One region of the Solibacillus sp. FSL H8-0538 genome, then DNA from elsewhere that is predicted to be linked to it. Evidence: predicted binding sites of a transcription regulator. Region 1 holds the regulator's gene; the other holds the start of a gene.
The links. The regulator NrdR, encoded in region 1, represses ribonucleotide reductase genes. The targets are predictions, from matches to a motif close to AACACNATATATNGTGTT.
Positions count from the first base shown of each region.

Region 2: a site for NrdR is predicted at 1,427-1,444, ahead of MHH87_RS10770 (vitamin B12-dependent ribonucleotide reductase). Genes of this name have one in related genera too.

Region 1 is NZ_JBBOPI010000001.1:2,663,939-2,671,751, reverse strand. Features, by position in the region: gene polA (DNA polymerase I) at 1-417, shown strand, start outside; gene mutM (bifunctional DNA-formamidopyrimidine glycosylase/DNA-(apurinic or apyrimidinic site) lyase) at 429-1,301, shown strand; gene coaE (dephospho-CoA kinase) at 1,315-1,908, shown strand; gene MHH87_RS12670 (glyceraldehyde-3-phosphate dehydrogenase) at 2,494-3,516, shown strand; gene nrdR (transcriptional regulator NrdR) at 3,777-4,244, shown strand; gene MHH87_RS12660 (replication initiation and membrane attachment family protein) at 4,264-5,649, shown strand; gene dnaI (primosomal protein DnaI) at 5,681-6,592, shown strand; gene thrS (threonine--tRNA ligase) at 7,026-7,813, shown strand, end outside.
Region 2 is NZ_JBBOPI010000001.1:2,276,171-2,283,983, forward strand. Features, by position in the region: gene MHH87_RS10770 (vitamin B12-dependent ribonucleotide reductase) at 1-1,357, opposite strand, end outside; gene MHH87_RS10775 (lipoate--protein ligase family protein) at 1,620-2,453, opposite strand; gene MHH87_RS10780 (rhodanese-like domain-containing protein) at 2,554-2,937, shown strand; gene gcvPB (aminomethyl-transferring glycine dehydrogenase subunit GcvPB) at 3,152-4,621, opposite strand; gene gcvPA (aminomethyl-transferring glycine dehydrogenase subunit GcvPA) at 4,614-5,960, opposite strand; gene gcvT (glycine cleavage system aminomethyltransferase GcvT) at 5,983-7,086, opposite strand; gene MHH87_RS10800 (hypothetical protein) at 7,170-7,469, shown strand; glycine riboswitch at 7,619-7,712, opposite strand.

The sequences.
Region 1 (7,813 bases):
TACTTAGCAAGCTTCCCAGGTGTAAAAGGCTATATGGATTCCGTTGTGCAAGAGGCCAAATTAAAAGGTTATGTAACAACAATTTTAAACCGCCGTCGCTATTTACCAGATATTACGAGCTCAAACTTTAATCTGCGTAGCTTTGCTGAACGTACAGCGATGAACACACCTATCCAAGGCAGTGCAGCGGATATTATTAAAAAGGCGATGATTGATATGGATGCTCGTTTACGCTCAGAAGGGCTCCGTTCAAGACTATTACTACAAGTGCATGATGAATTAATTTTCGAGGCACCACCACAGGAAATTGAAATTTTAGAGCGTATCGTACCAGAAGTGATGGAGCATGCGATTGAGCTACTTGTTCCATTAAAGGTAGACTTTTCATATGGCGCATCTTGGTATGAGGCAAAATAAGGAGCGAAATTATGCCGGAATTACCAGAAGTAGAAGGTGTGGTTCGCGCATTGAAGCCAGTTGTTGAAGGAAAAACGATTGAAAGGGTAGCGTTATCCGACGTCGTGTTTGCCTCAACAAATGCAGGTAAGCAATGCATCGTAAAGAATATTGAACCACATTTATTTGAAGAAGTACTTGCAGGAATGATCATTAAAGAAATTAATCGCCGTTCGAAATATATTTTCTTTACGATTGAAAAGGACGGCGAAGATTTTGTTTTAGTCAATCATCTCGGTATGACTGGCGCGTGGTTTATCGTTCAAGATGTCCTTGAAATTACAGAAGTTAAATTCCGCAAGCATGTGCATGCCATTCTTACATTAAATACGGGCGAGCTACTCGTGTATTCAGATATTCGCCGCTTCGGAGAGCTACGGTTTGTGAAGCAAATTGCAGATCACCCGCCGCTGCTACAAATGGCGCCGGAACCTTTTGACGAGGATGCATGTGGATTTTTCTTAGCGCAATGTGCAAAAGCGAAATACGAAAATAAACCGATTAAAGAAGTGATTATGGACGGACAAGTCATTTCAGGTTGCGGAAATATTTATGCAACAGAAGCGCTATTTAAAATGAATATTCACCCTGGGCGTAAAACGAATCGTATTAGTCGCGCACGAAAAATTAAGTTATTTGAAGCAATTCGTGTCATTCTTCAGGAAAGCATTGATACGGGCGGGTCGACCATTTCAGATTACCGTAATATAAATGGTGAGGCTGGAGGCATGCAGCACCGGTTGGAAATGTATGGTAAAAAGGTTTGTCCGACATGCGGGAATGCTACAAAATCAATGGTCATCGGCGGTCGCACGTCGGTGTATTGTTCAAACTGCCAAAAATAGAGGTGTCGTTTACATGATTATTGGATTAACAGGAAGTATTGCAAGTGGAAAAAGTACAATCGCAAAAATGCTAGCAGACTATCAGCTCCCAATCGTTGATGCAGATTTAGTAGCCCGTATCGTTGTTGAGCCAGGTAAGTCAACACTTCAGAAAATAGCAGATGCTTTTGGGGTAGACGTTATTTGTGAGGATGGCACAATGGACCGCGCTAAAGTGGGCTCAATCATTTTCCATGATGCAGAAAAACGAGACGTCTTAAATTCAATTATTCACCCCGCGATCCGAGCGGAAATGCTACGACAACGTGATGAACATATTGCAAATGGTGCGCCAACTGTTGTGATGGATATTCCATTACTGTTTGAAAGTAAGTTACAGCATTTTGTAGATAAGATTTTAGTCGTATCGGTATCTAAACAAGTTCAATTACAACGCTTAATGGAGCGTAATGATTTGACACAACAAGAAGCGGCGGCACGTATTGCCTCACAGCTCCCCCTTTCTGTAAAAGAAGCGGGTGCACATGCGGTCATTTTCAATAATGACACGCTTGAATCAACAGCGCAGCAATTGAAGAAGATTTTAATAGACTGGGCAGTAATTTAATTTTAGGTTTTGTTAAATTTCTTTGTTGATATTTATGGGGAATATTGGAGTGTAAGATCAATCCAATCACGCCTTGTATAGCGTGAAGTTAGCAATAAACTACATCCATGCGGTATTGCCACCATGAACAGTATTGTGTTGCCCTTTAGCGTGACTGCACAATTGTTTGTTGTGTTTAACAGAGCCTAATTAAAGGAAGCTGAGTGAAAAGTGATGAGCGGACACTTTTTACTCAGTTTTTTTGTTGTGAAGAAAATAATAATATTCCGCTTTGTGGAGAACATATCAATAAGGAAATGTAACTTCTAGGTGAAGGCGCCAGTCCCTCGAGTTTGTGTTCTGTCCTCGGGCGAAGGCAAATGGCGCATTCAACTCGAATTTTCTAGCGCTTTTGTTCTTGGAAAATGGACTGTTAAGGCATTTGGGATATAGGAAGATAAGCGTTATATTTAATTTTCATTGTCAGAATATAATAACTTTTTAAATGTAATCGAATAATGTTCCCATTTCGGTTTAATGTGTTATACTAATGACCATATAAAGTAAACATAATTAATATGTATATTACGGGAGGATATTAAAATAATGACAGTTTCTATTGCTATTAACGGATTTGGCCGCATCGGTCGTATGGTATTCAGACAGGCGATTGTGCAAGACGACTTAAATGTAGTGGCGATTAATGCGAGTTACCCACCTGAAACGTTAGCGCATTTAATTAAGTATGACACAAATCATGGTACTTTCGACGGTACAATTGAAGCAGTGGGAGACTCATTAATTGTTAATGGTAAACATGTGGCAATTGTTAGCGAGCGCGACCCACTTCAATTACCTTGGGCTACAATGGGTGTAGACATCGTAATAGAAGCAACAGGTAAATTTAATGACCGCGAAAAAGCAGCATTGCATTTAGAAGCTGGTGCCAAAAAAGTTATTTTAACAGCTCCAGGTAAAAACGAAGATATCACAGTTGTTTTAGGGGTAAATGATGATAAGCTTGATTTTTCTAAGCATGACATTATTTCAAATGCATCTTGTACAACAAACTGCCTAGCTCCAGTAGCAAAGGTATTAAATGACACGTTTGGAATTGTAAACGGTTTAATGACTACAGTTCATTCATTTACAAATGACCAAAAAAACTTGGATAATCCACATAAAGATTTACGTCGTGCTCGTGGTTGTGCCCAATCAATTATTCCGACATCTACGGGTGCTGCAAAAGCTTTAAGATTAGTATTACCGGAATTAGATGGTAAAATTCACGGCATGTCTTTACGCGTGCCAACACCTAACGTATCTTTAGTAGATTTAGTAGTAGACTTACAGAAAGACGTTACAGTGGAAGAAGTGAATGCTGCATTTGAGCGTGCTGCAACATCAGGTCCAATGAAGGGTATCTTAAACTTCACAATGGAGCCTTTAGTATCCTCTGATTACAACACAACAAAGTACTCATCAACAATCGACGGCTTGACTACAATGGTAATTGGTTCTCGCAAAGTGAAAGTACTTGCTTGGTATGATAATGAATGGGGCTACTCTGCGCGCGTTGTCGACTTAGCAAAAAAATTAACAAAAGCATTAAGTACAGTTCAAGCATAAGTGTAAATGAATTTCTAAACCTTCCCGTAAATTGCTCGGGAAGGTTTTTTTAGTATTTAAGAAAGTCCATCATTTTGGGGCGAGATGTGACTGCCTAAAGTTGCGAGGCGCTTTGTTAAGCCATATACTAGTACAAACGGTAGGGAAATATATCCTACCTTAAAAGCGTTTTTTTTAATAAAGCGTGAATTATTATTTCTCATATAATGTTATTTGTTATAATACAAATAGTAAATTGAAATGAATCGGGAGAAACCGCTATGAGATGTCCATCTTGTCAGTACAACGGAACGCGCGTTGTAGACTCTAGACCTGTAGATGATAATAAAGAAATACGTAGACGTAGAGAATGTGAATCATGTGCTTTTCGTTTTACTACATTTGAAAAAATAGAAGAAACACCTTTGATCGTTGTGAAAAAAGAAGGGGCACGTGAAGAGTTTAGTCGCGAAAAAGTATTACGCGGGCTTATTCGAGCATGCGAAAAACGTCCTGTTTCACTCGAAGTATTAGAAGAAATTGTGATGTCCATTGAAAAGGATTTACGCCGTATTGGAAATTCGGAAGTCCGTTCAGAAGATGTTGGTGAGATGGTTATGGACCGCCTTGCAAAAATCGATGAGGTTGCCTATGTGCGTTTTGCTTCTGTTTATCGTCAATTCAAAGATATTAATGTGTTTATCGATGAATTAAAGGAGATAATTCTACGCCAATCTAAAGACAAATAAATTTTAGGAGGGACTTGAAATGGTTCATTTGTATAAAGAACTACAGCCAACTGATCATTTTGAAATAACGCTCCCTCATGCATTATCCACAAATGAACGTCAGCTTTTAACATTATTTTATCAGCCGCTAACGGGAGCAGAGCCAGTTAGCTTATATTTAACGCTATGGGCAGAGGCAGAGCATCCGTCAAGCTATGAGATGACACATTATTATTTAATGAATGTGCTAACGATGCCAATCGGGAAGGTGTTCGAGGCACGCGTAGCACTTGAAGCAATTGGCTTGTTACGTACATGGCGTAAGGACGGGGGAGACAGTCGACGTTTTATTTATGAACTTGTTCGCCCGCTTGATGCACATAGCTTTTTCCACGATCCTCTGTTATCGATGTTTTTATATAGTAAAATTGGTGAACATGCATATCGTAAGCTACGTCAGCGCTTTTTAACACAGACGAGTAAGGAATCGTATGAGGAAGTGACGCGCTCCTTTATTGATGTTTATAAACCGGTGCATACGAATGTACCAAAAGATTTTTATGAGGAGCCTGAAAAGTCGCAACAAGATTATCCGTTTTACTATGAGCAATTTGATTTTAATTTATTGAAATCCGGCCTGTCGGAGCAGTTAGTGCCTTCTAGTGCGTTAACAGTAGAGGCGCGCGAAATGATTGCAAAGCTCGCCTTTTTGTATCATTTATCACCACTTGATATGCAGAAGGTGGTCATTTTAGCTTTAGATGATCATATGAAGCTTCCAACAGAACGCCTAAAAAAAGCGGCGGCGGATTATTATAAGCTCACAATTTCAAAGGATGCACCTAAGCTAGCGAAAACGTTTGGACAAAAGCCTGCGATGACACCACAAAACCTATCGAAGGAGCAAGAACGGCTCCATTATTTGGAAACGACGCCGCCACTTCAAGTGCTGCGTGAAATAAATAATGGCAAGGAGCCGATTCCAGCATCTGTCCAATTAGCAGAGGATTTGGTTGTGCAGTACGGCATGCCTATTGGAGTCGTCAATGTGCTGCTTGAGTATGTCATGCTGTCCACCGATATGAAATTACCGCGTAAATATGTGGAACAAATTGCTGACCATTGGAACCGTAAAGATTTAAAAACTGCCAAAGAGGCGATGGAATTAGCGCGTCTGGAGCGAGATAAATACGCTCAGTGGAAAAATGAAAAAACGGCAAAATCGACAAATGCAGCAAATGCGGCAAACCAAACACGTAAGCCAGGACGCAAAACAAATTATCGTGAGGAGCAGGTGCCGGATTGGTTTTACAAGCGCGATGATAAGGCGCAGGAGGCAACACCAGCAGATAGCTCAGTGGATTTTGAAAAAGAACGTCAAAAAATATTAGAAAAATTAGGGCAACAAGATGGGCAGGTGAACTAACATCGAACCGATTAAGGAAGCGTTAAAAAAAGTGCAAGCACGCATTCCTTCATTTCAAGAACGTTATGAGGCAATGCGACGTGACACGTTGGAAAACGAAAAAGTGCAAAAGTTTTTAGCTGAAAACGATCAAATCGTAAACAAGGAAATGGTTGAGCGTAGTTTACCGAAGCTTTATGAATATACAACGCAAGCAACAGACTGCTGTGGTTGTGGCAGTACCGCAAACTGTACAAATTTACTAAAGGGCTTTGTACCGAAACTGTTCATTACGCGTAATGTCATTGATGTAACATATGAACGTTGTGAACAAAAGCTACGCGAGGACGAGCGCCGAGAAGTAGCGAATATGATTTCCAGTATGCATATGCCAAAGGACGTACTGAAGGCAACGCTGAAAGATTTAGCGATTGATAATCATTCACGTCTTAGTATTGCTGATAAAGCTGCGGACTTTGTTGCGCAATATAAGCAAACAGGCGAATTGCCGGCAAAGGGCTTCTATTTATATGGTCAGTTTGGCGTTGGGAAGTCATTTGTGCTTGGTGCCATTGCCAATGAATTAGCAACTTTTAAAGTGCGTTCAGTCGTAGTTTTCGTTCCTGAATTTTTACGTGAGATGAAAAATTCCATTCAAGATCAATCCTTGAATGAAAAAATTGATTATGTGAAGAAGGCACCAGTACTGATGCTAGATGATATTGGGGCGGAAACATTATCAAGCTGGACGCGCGATGAAATTTTAGGGACGATTCTTCATTATCGTATGAGCGAGGAACTACCGACATTTATTACGTCCAACTTTGACTATGCGGGTCTTGAGCATCATTTGGCGCAATCACAGCGTGGGGATGTAGAGGTAGTGAAGGCTGCTCGAATTATGGAGCGTATTAAGGCCCTGACAACACCGATTCAAATGGACGGCGCCAATCGTCGTAGTTAATTGCACAAAAAATTCAATCTTGGGCAGTTGCAATTCGTGCGAAACGAGCGTATACTTTGCTAGTAATTAAAACATTTGTAAATGCTTTGAAAAGGATAAGAAGTTTTATGAACCGACTTTTAGAGAGGGGAGCCTAGGCTGGGAGCTTCCTAGTACGACATATACTTTACTACCTTGGAGCAGTGACGGGGCCAATCCGTCAACGTTCTTCAGTACGTTAACTGACCTTGAGCTTCATTCGAGTTTAACTCGGAAGGAAGAAGGGTGGCACCACGAGCATATACGCATCGTCCCTTTACGCGGACGGTGCTTTTTTGTGTTTATTTTGTGGGTTGATCGATATTTTTCGGAAGTGATAGATAACTTCAGGAAACTAATTCATAACCCCACGCTCACCTCATACTCAACAAACAATCTAAAGGAGGACATTCACATGTCAGAAATGATTAAATTAACATTCCCGGACGGTGCGGTAAAAGAATTCGCACGCGGGGCTTCAACTGAAGACGTAGCGGGCTCAATTAGTCCGGGTCTGCGCAAACAAGCGTTAGCAGGTAAAATTAACGGCGTTTTGATCGACCTAAAAACGCCGATTGAAGAAGATGCTGCAATTGAAATTATTACACCAAAATCACCTGAAAGCTTAGAAATCCTACGTCACTCAACGGCTCACTTAACAGCACAAGCGGTAAAACGCTTATTCCCAGAAGTAAAACTAGGGATTGGTCCAGTTATTGACTCAGGTTTCTACTATGATATTGACCTAGAAACACCGCTAACAATGGAAGATCTTCCGTTAATCGAAAAAGAAATGAAAAAAATTATTGCTGAAAATATCGAAATTGAACGCAAGGCTGTATCGCGCAACGAAGCGCAAAAGATTTACGAAGAAGTTGGCGACGAGTACAAACTAGAACTTCTTGAAGCAATTCCTGCAGATGACCAAGTATCAATTTACTACCAAGGTGATTTCTTTGACCTTTGCCGTGGTATCCACGTACCGTCAACAGGTAAATTACGCGAGTTCAAACTTCTTTCTTTAGCGGGCGCTTATTGGAGAGGGAACTCAGACAACAAAATGCTACAACGTATATACGGTACTGCATTCTTCACAAAAGAAGAATTAAAACATCACCTACAAATGCTTGAAGAAGCAAAAGAGCGTGATCACCGTAAAATTGGTAAAGAATTAGACTTATTCATGACGTCTCAAACGGTAGG
Region 2 (7,813 bases), 390 kb from region 1:
AAATGCCTGGCTCTGCTGCATACGTTGCACATACATTAACTAAGTTCCAAAGTTCTTTTGCCTTAATTGTACGGTATGTGCGGACCGCGTAACCTAGTTTTTCCCACTCACGAACATCGCCGACTTCATGCCATTTTTCGTTGTAGATTTTCATTTCTTCTGGACTATAGTTGGCAACGTCTGGGAAACGAAGCTCGAAGTCTTCATCGTTTTCAACAGCTTCCATAAACTCTTTTGTTAATGTTACAGAAATGTTCGCACCCGTTAAGAATTCTGAGTTATGCACTGAGTAGTTCCCACCGTCGCGTAGTTTTGTTTCAGCTTCACGAATAATTCCTTCGTCAAAACCGCCATAACCTGGAATATTTTTGTAATTTACAATACTTTGATACATTGCCTCTTCTTGCGCTGTTAAAGGTTTAAATTTCAACTTTTCTTTTGCAATACGCATGATTGACTCATCTGATGTATTTTCAATCAGATAACGCAAAATACGAGGGTTTTGCATTTTCGAAATAATAAATTCCACGATATCAGGATGCCAGTCCGCTAACATTATCATTTGAGCGCCCCTGCGCGATCCACCTTGTTCAACAAGGTGCGTCAGTTTGGCGATATCATCTAACCATGATACCGAGCCAGATGATTTACCATTTACACCACGTGCTAATGTGTTGCGCGGACGAAGCGTACTACCATTCGTACCGACCCCACCACCACGGCTCATAATTTCCATTACTTGCTTACGGTGATCACTAATTCCTTCGCGTGAGTCAGCTACAAATGGCATGACATAACAGTTAAAGAATGTTACATCGGTTTCTGAGCCTGCTCCATAAATCACACGTCCAGCAGGAATGAATTTCAAGCTTACAAGCTGCTCGTAAAATTTCTCGAACCACTCTTGTTGTTTTTCAGGCGTTTTTTCAACAGTTGCTAAGCCTGTTGCATTACGTTTTGCAATTTGCTCATAATAAATTTCAAGAGGTTTCTCGATAATATCAAGTGCGCGTTCGATGACACCCGTTTCTTGCTCGACGCCTTCTAACACATGACGATAATCTTCCTCGATTAAAATTTTCGCTTTTTTAGTTTGTTGGTTAATAGACTGAATATACCCTAAGCCGCGTGCAGGGAATTTTGGATCTTCCTTCACTGTCAGTACGACAAAGTCGCCTGGCTTTAATGTTTTCTTTTCCGTGTCCTTAAACGAGTAGCGATCGATCATGACAAGACGTGATACCCCTTTATGCGTAAGATGCATATCCGGTGTAATCGGATGTACTTGTTTGAATTGCTCGATGTCCTTGTTTAATTGGTCCACGAGGATGGTTGTTTGATTATTTAACACTACCATCTGCCAGCCTCCCTTTGAAAAATTAATTGATGCTTACTATATGGTTTGCCTAACAGTTCTTTTTATCATAACACAATATATAGTGTATCATACAGGAATTAGGGTACTAGATATAGATCCTTTTTATTCACTTAAAAAAGATTACATCAAAACTTTTTTCTGCGCAAGGGGTTGATTTTTTTTAAACAGTGATTAAAGCCCAATTATCAAGGCTTTGCAGATTTATAAATTTTTTGCGACAAATAAAACAGACGTTCGTAAATTATTTTTTGAAATTCCATTCGTCTGTCAAGTATTTTGTTTGCTCAAGTTGTTCTACATATTGATGCTGCTCCGCCGTTAATTCATAAGGAATGAGCTTAATTTGTAGTGCTTCTTCAAAGCCTGAATGGAAGGCTTTAACACATTGCTCCACAGAAAGCGGCTGTTCGACTAAACGATTCATCGCGACCGCTTTTTCAGGCAGTTTTGCACGCATTCTTTCTTTCGCTTCTGGTGAAGAGAAATTAAATACAGACAATAACTTATCTTCATCTAAATCAAGTAAAATTGCACCATGTTGTAATATCACGCCTTTTTGACGAGTTTGTGCACTTCCTGCTACTTTTTTGCCTTCAACTACAAGCTCATACCAACTCGGTGCATCAAAGCATACGGCACTTTTTGGCTTTTTTAAATCATCTCGCTGTTCTTTTGTTTCCGGTACACTAAAATAAGCATCAAGTCCTAAATTTTGAAAGCCAACTAATAATCCTTCACTTAGCACACGATACGCCTCTGTTACTGTTTGCGGCATATTAGGATAGTTTTCTGACACAATAATGGAATATGTAAGTTCCTGATCGTGTAGCACCGCACGACCACCTGTAGGGCGACGTACAAATCCTAAACCTTGCGCTCGTACTGCTTCTAAATTTATATCTTTTTCCGCTCGTTGAAAATAGCCAATTGATATTGTGGCTGGGTTCCATTCATAGAATCGAATGACTGGTGGAATCGCTCCTGTACTATGCCAATCGAGTAATGCTTCGTCTAGTGCCATATTATATGACGCACGACATGGACCTGAATTAATAAAATACCACGTTGAATCCATATTATCATCTCCTTAAAGTATACATTTTATCAAACTCACTCGACTATCTCCAGTTAATCTCTTATAATAGAGGGTAGAGAAAGAAAGGGGCAATATCGCAGTGACAATACTTTACACAATTGCAGTCATCCTAGCTGCTGTCATCGTTTACGTTTTAGTGAACTCATTCCGCTTGAAAAAAGCTGTAACAAACTTAACTCAAGAAGAATTTATTCAAGGGTATCGTAAGGCACAACTAATCGACTTACGTGAACAAAAAGAGTTCGAGGCAGGACATATTTTAGGTGCTCGTAACATTCCAACAACGCAGTTCGGTCAACGTTACAAAGAAGTTCGCCCTGACCTACCTGTTTACCTGTATTGTCAAAATACAGGCCGTAGTGCACGTGCTGCGCTTTTACTAAAGAAAAAAGGCTATAACCAAATTTATCAGCTACAAGGTGGATTTAAAACCTGGACTGGTAAAGTAAAATCAAAAGCATAACGCAATAGTTCCTCAACTCGTTCTACGAATTGAGGAACTTTTCTTTTGTCCAGCGCCTCATAACTGTCTATTTCTCCCAAAGAAAACGAGTTTCTTCCTATTATAATAAAAATTAACAAAAAAAACGAACAACTACCCTTTAACAGCACTTTACTAACATAATTTAACGGAAAATAAGCCGAAGTACAAGACCTCGGCTTATCTTTCATTATTACTATGCTTCTTGCTTTGTATAACGAAGAATCGGTGTACGAGCAGCTCGTGTTTCGTCTAAACGATTCACAACCGTTGTATGGGGTGCTTCTTGTACAATTGCAGGATTCTCAATCGTTTCTTTTGCGATTTGAATCATTGCGTCACAGAATGCATCTAGTGTTTCTTTTGATTCTGTTTCAGTCGGCTCGATCATAATACCTTCTTCCACGTTTAACGGGAAGTACACTGTTGGTGGATGGTAGCCAAAGTCTAACAAGCGTTTTGCAATATCAAGAGTACGCACGCCAAGTTTTTTCTGACGACGACCTGATAATACAAATTCATGCTTACAGTGACGGTTGTATGGAAGATCGAAATGCTCTTCTAAACGACGCATCATGTAGTTGGCATTTAATACTGCATATTCCGTTACCGCTTTAAGACCATCTGGACCCATTGAGCGGATGTACGTGTATGCACGAACATTAATACCAAAGTTGCCGTAATATGGCTTTACGCGTCCGATAGATTGCGGACGATTGTAATCGAAGTGGAACGTGCCATCTTCTAACTTAACAAGTACTGGTTTTGGTAGGTACGGAATTAAGTCTGCCTTTACGCCAACTGGACCAGAACCCGGACCACCACCGCCATGAGGACCTGTAAATGTTTTGTGTAAGTTTAAGTGTACGCAGTCAAAGCCCATATCACCAGGACGTGCTTTACTCATTACAGCGTTTAAGTTCGCGCCGTCATAGTAAACTTTACCACCTACATCGTGAATCATTGCAGCCATATCTAGAATGTTTTCCTCAAATAAACCAAGTGTGTTCGGGTTTGTTAGCATAAGCGCTGCTGTATCTTCACCGATTACGCGGCGTAAGTCTTCAAGATCAACTAAGCCATCTTCGTTTGATTTTACTGTAATTGTTTCAAAGCCTGCTACAGATGCAGATGCTGGATTTGTACCGTGTGCTGAGTCTGGAACAATCACTTTGTTACGGTGACCTTCTCCGTTTGCTTCATGGAACGCACGAATCATCATTAACGCTGTCCACTCACCATGTGCCCCTGCAGCTGGTTGTAATGTTACTTCATCCATACCCGTAATTTCTACTAGAGATGTTTGTAGCTCATAAAGAAGCTCCATTGCCCCTTGAACTGTTGACTCATCTTGTAATGGGTGAACATTTGCAAAGCCTGAGTAGCGTGCAACCGATTCATTAATTTTTGGATTGTATTTCATCGTACAAGAACCAAGTGGATAGAAGCCTGAGTCTACACCGTGGTTACGACGTGATAATGCTGTGTAATGACGCATAATATCAAGCTCTGAAACTTCTGGAAGTTCAGCAGCTTCTGCGCGTACTAAACCTTCTGGTAAAAGGTCTGCTAGATCGAAATCTGGCACATCAAGCGGCTCTAGGTTATAACCTACACGGCCTTCTTTTGTGATTTCAAAAATGAGTGATTGGTTTTCGTTAAGCATTATAAGCCCCCATTTCTGCAACTAGTGCATCGATTTCTTCTTTTGTACGTAATTCTGTAACTGCGATTAACGCATGATTTTCAAGCTCTGGATAAACGCGACCTAAGTCAAATCCACCAATAATGCCTTTTTCGATTAATGTTTTATTAATAGCAGTTACAGAAGCGTTTGTTTTAACAACGATTTCGTTGAAGTGAGCGCCTTGGTAAGCTACTGTAAAGCCCGCCGCTTCAAATGCATTTTTTGCATAGCGCGTTTTTACGATATTTTGCTTCGCCATTTCTTGCATGCCTTGTTTACCAAGAGCTGTCATCGCAACTGATGCAGCAAGTGCAAGTAATGCTTGGTTCGAACAAATATTAGAAGTTGCTTTATCACGACGGATATGCTGCTCACGTGCTTGTAATGTTAATACATACCCACGACGGCCATCTTGGTCAACTGTTTCACCAACAAGACGTCCTGGAACTTTACGCATTAATTTATTCGTAACAGCGAAGAATCCACAGTGCGGACCACCGAACGCTTCTGCGATACCGAAGACCTGTGCATCCCCAACTGTAATATCAGCTCCTACTTTCCCAGGAGGTGTTAATACGCCAAGTGCTAAAGGATTAGAAGAAACGATAAATAATCCTTTTACTTCGTGTGTAATGTCAGCAAGCGTTTGTAATTGTTCTACTTGACCGAAGAAGTTCGGATACTGCACGATTACACCAGCAGTTTGATCATCTACTAAGCCTTTAAGTGCTTCAACGTCCGTAACGCCATCTTTTGTCGGGATTGTTACGATTTCAATTGATTGGCCGTATGCATATGTAGCAACAACGTCTTTATATTCTGGATGAACAGCCCCAGATACTAAAAGCTTCTTGCGGCGTGTATGACCAGCAGCAAGCATTCCTGCTTCAGCAAGTGCTGTACCTCCATCGTACATTGATGAGTTTGCAAGGTCCATACCAGTAAGTTCTGCAATCATCGTTTGGAATTCAAAAATTGCTTGTAATTCCCCTTGAGAAATTTCTGGTTGGTAGGGTGTATACGCAGTGTAAAACTCAGAACGTGAAATGACATGGTCCACAATAACTGGTTTATAGTGGTTATAAACACCTGCACCTAAAAATGATACGTTTGTATCAGTATCTTTATTTTTAGCAGCCAGGCTTGATAATTCCTTCGCTAACGCTGATTCTGATTTTGCAGCCTTAATATTGTAAAGTCCTTCGAAGCGAACTTGCTCCGGAATGTCTGCGAATAACTCATCTACTGAAGAAACGCCGATAAGCTCTAACATTTCTTTTTTATCTTGTTCCGTCATAGGTAAATAACGATGATTCATGCTTAGCCCTCTTTTCGAAATTTTATTTGGTACGCTTATAAAATGGAGTTTCCACTGTTACTACTTTCGCGAATTTGTTACGTATTTCAACTTCTAACTCAATTCCTACTTCCGCAAATTTTGCATCAATTAATGCTAGACCGATGTTACGTTTCGTCATAGGAGATTGTGTACCTGTAGTTACTTCTCCGATTTCTACGCCGTCTTTAAATACTTTGTAGCCGTGACGTGGTATACCTTTGTCAATCATCTCAATACCAACCGATTTGCGCGGAAGGCCTGCTTCTTTTTGTGCAATTAGTGCGTCTTGACCGATGAACTTTGTTTCTTTTTGAAGCTTTACTGCAAACCCGATACCAGCTTCAAGCGGTGAAATATCTTTTGATAATTCTTGTCCATAAAGCGGTAAACATGCTTCAAAACGTAATGTATCACGTGCTCCAAGACCTGTAGCAACAACACCTTTATCTTTACCTGCATCTAGAATTTTGTTCCATAGATCCACGATTGCAACTGGTGCTCCGTAAATTTCAAAACCATCTTCACCTGTATAGCCGCTGCGAGAAACTAATACTTTATGACCTGCAACGTCAACGCCATCTTGGAATTTAAAGTAGCGAATTGCGGATAAATCTGTGTCCGTTAATGTTTGAAGGACTTCCTCTGCAAGTGGTCCTTGCAGCGCAATTTGTGCAAATTCATCAGATTTATTCGTGATAACAACATCACCCTCTGCATGCTCTTGCATCCACGCAAAATCTTTCTCAATATTTGCTGCATTGACACATAATAAGTAGCGCGTTTCATCTAAACGATATGTTAAAAGATCGTCGACAACCCCACCATTTTCATAGCACATTGCACTATATTGTGCACCGCCAATTGCAATTTTTGAAATGTCATTTGATAATAGCTTTTGTAAGTAATCTAGTGCTCCAGGACCTTCAACGAAAACTTCACCCATATGTGATACATCGAAAAGACCCGCGCGGTTTCTTACAGCATCATGCTCTTCTTTAATCGAAGAAAATTGTACTGGTAATTCCCAGCCGCCAAAATCAATCGTTTTGCCACCGTATTTTGCATATTCGTCAAAAAGTGGTGTGCGTTTTAATTCATTTCCCATTTCATTGTCCTCCTTCAATAATTAAATCAAATTCGCCTTAGCGTATTTGCACTTGCCGCTATGCTTTTAAGTGCAGATAAATAATGCATACAGATTTTGAATTGTGCTTGAGCCTGCAGGAGGGACGACACGATATCAGTCATTTCCACGGTCCTACAAGAAGCGACAAATTTAGCGATCATCCTATACTCACTTCAAAATCTGTGACATCCGCCGGACGCTTTATCTTCATTCAGTGGGCGTTTGTACGCCCGCTGAATGAAGATAAAGAAGTGTTGTCAATAGTAGCGTACAAAAAAATGCATTATAAAAACACATCTCGCCACAAGATAGGGCGAGATGATGTCCTTTATTATGTGGTGAAGAAAGATATTCTTTCTTAGCCACTAAAAAAAGACAGAGGAACCCCTTTTACGAGATTCTCTGTCCTTGCACCTGAAAGTTACACCCATAATTGATAGAGAACTATCACATTTTAGGCTTTCCCCTTTGGTGGCTGTATGTTGTATTAATACAGCGCTCTCCAGAGTTGCGTCCTGTACGAGTCTTTTTGCCTGAGAGATTCATAGCGTCTGCTATTTGCTCCTTCGGCGACGTGACTTCACGTTCTCTCCCCGCACAATCATCCGCGATTTCTATTCATAATTTAATGTACAAATATGACGACTCTTAGGCATATCCTAACATTGAATGTAATGAAAAGGCAATCTTTTTTTGATACTACCTC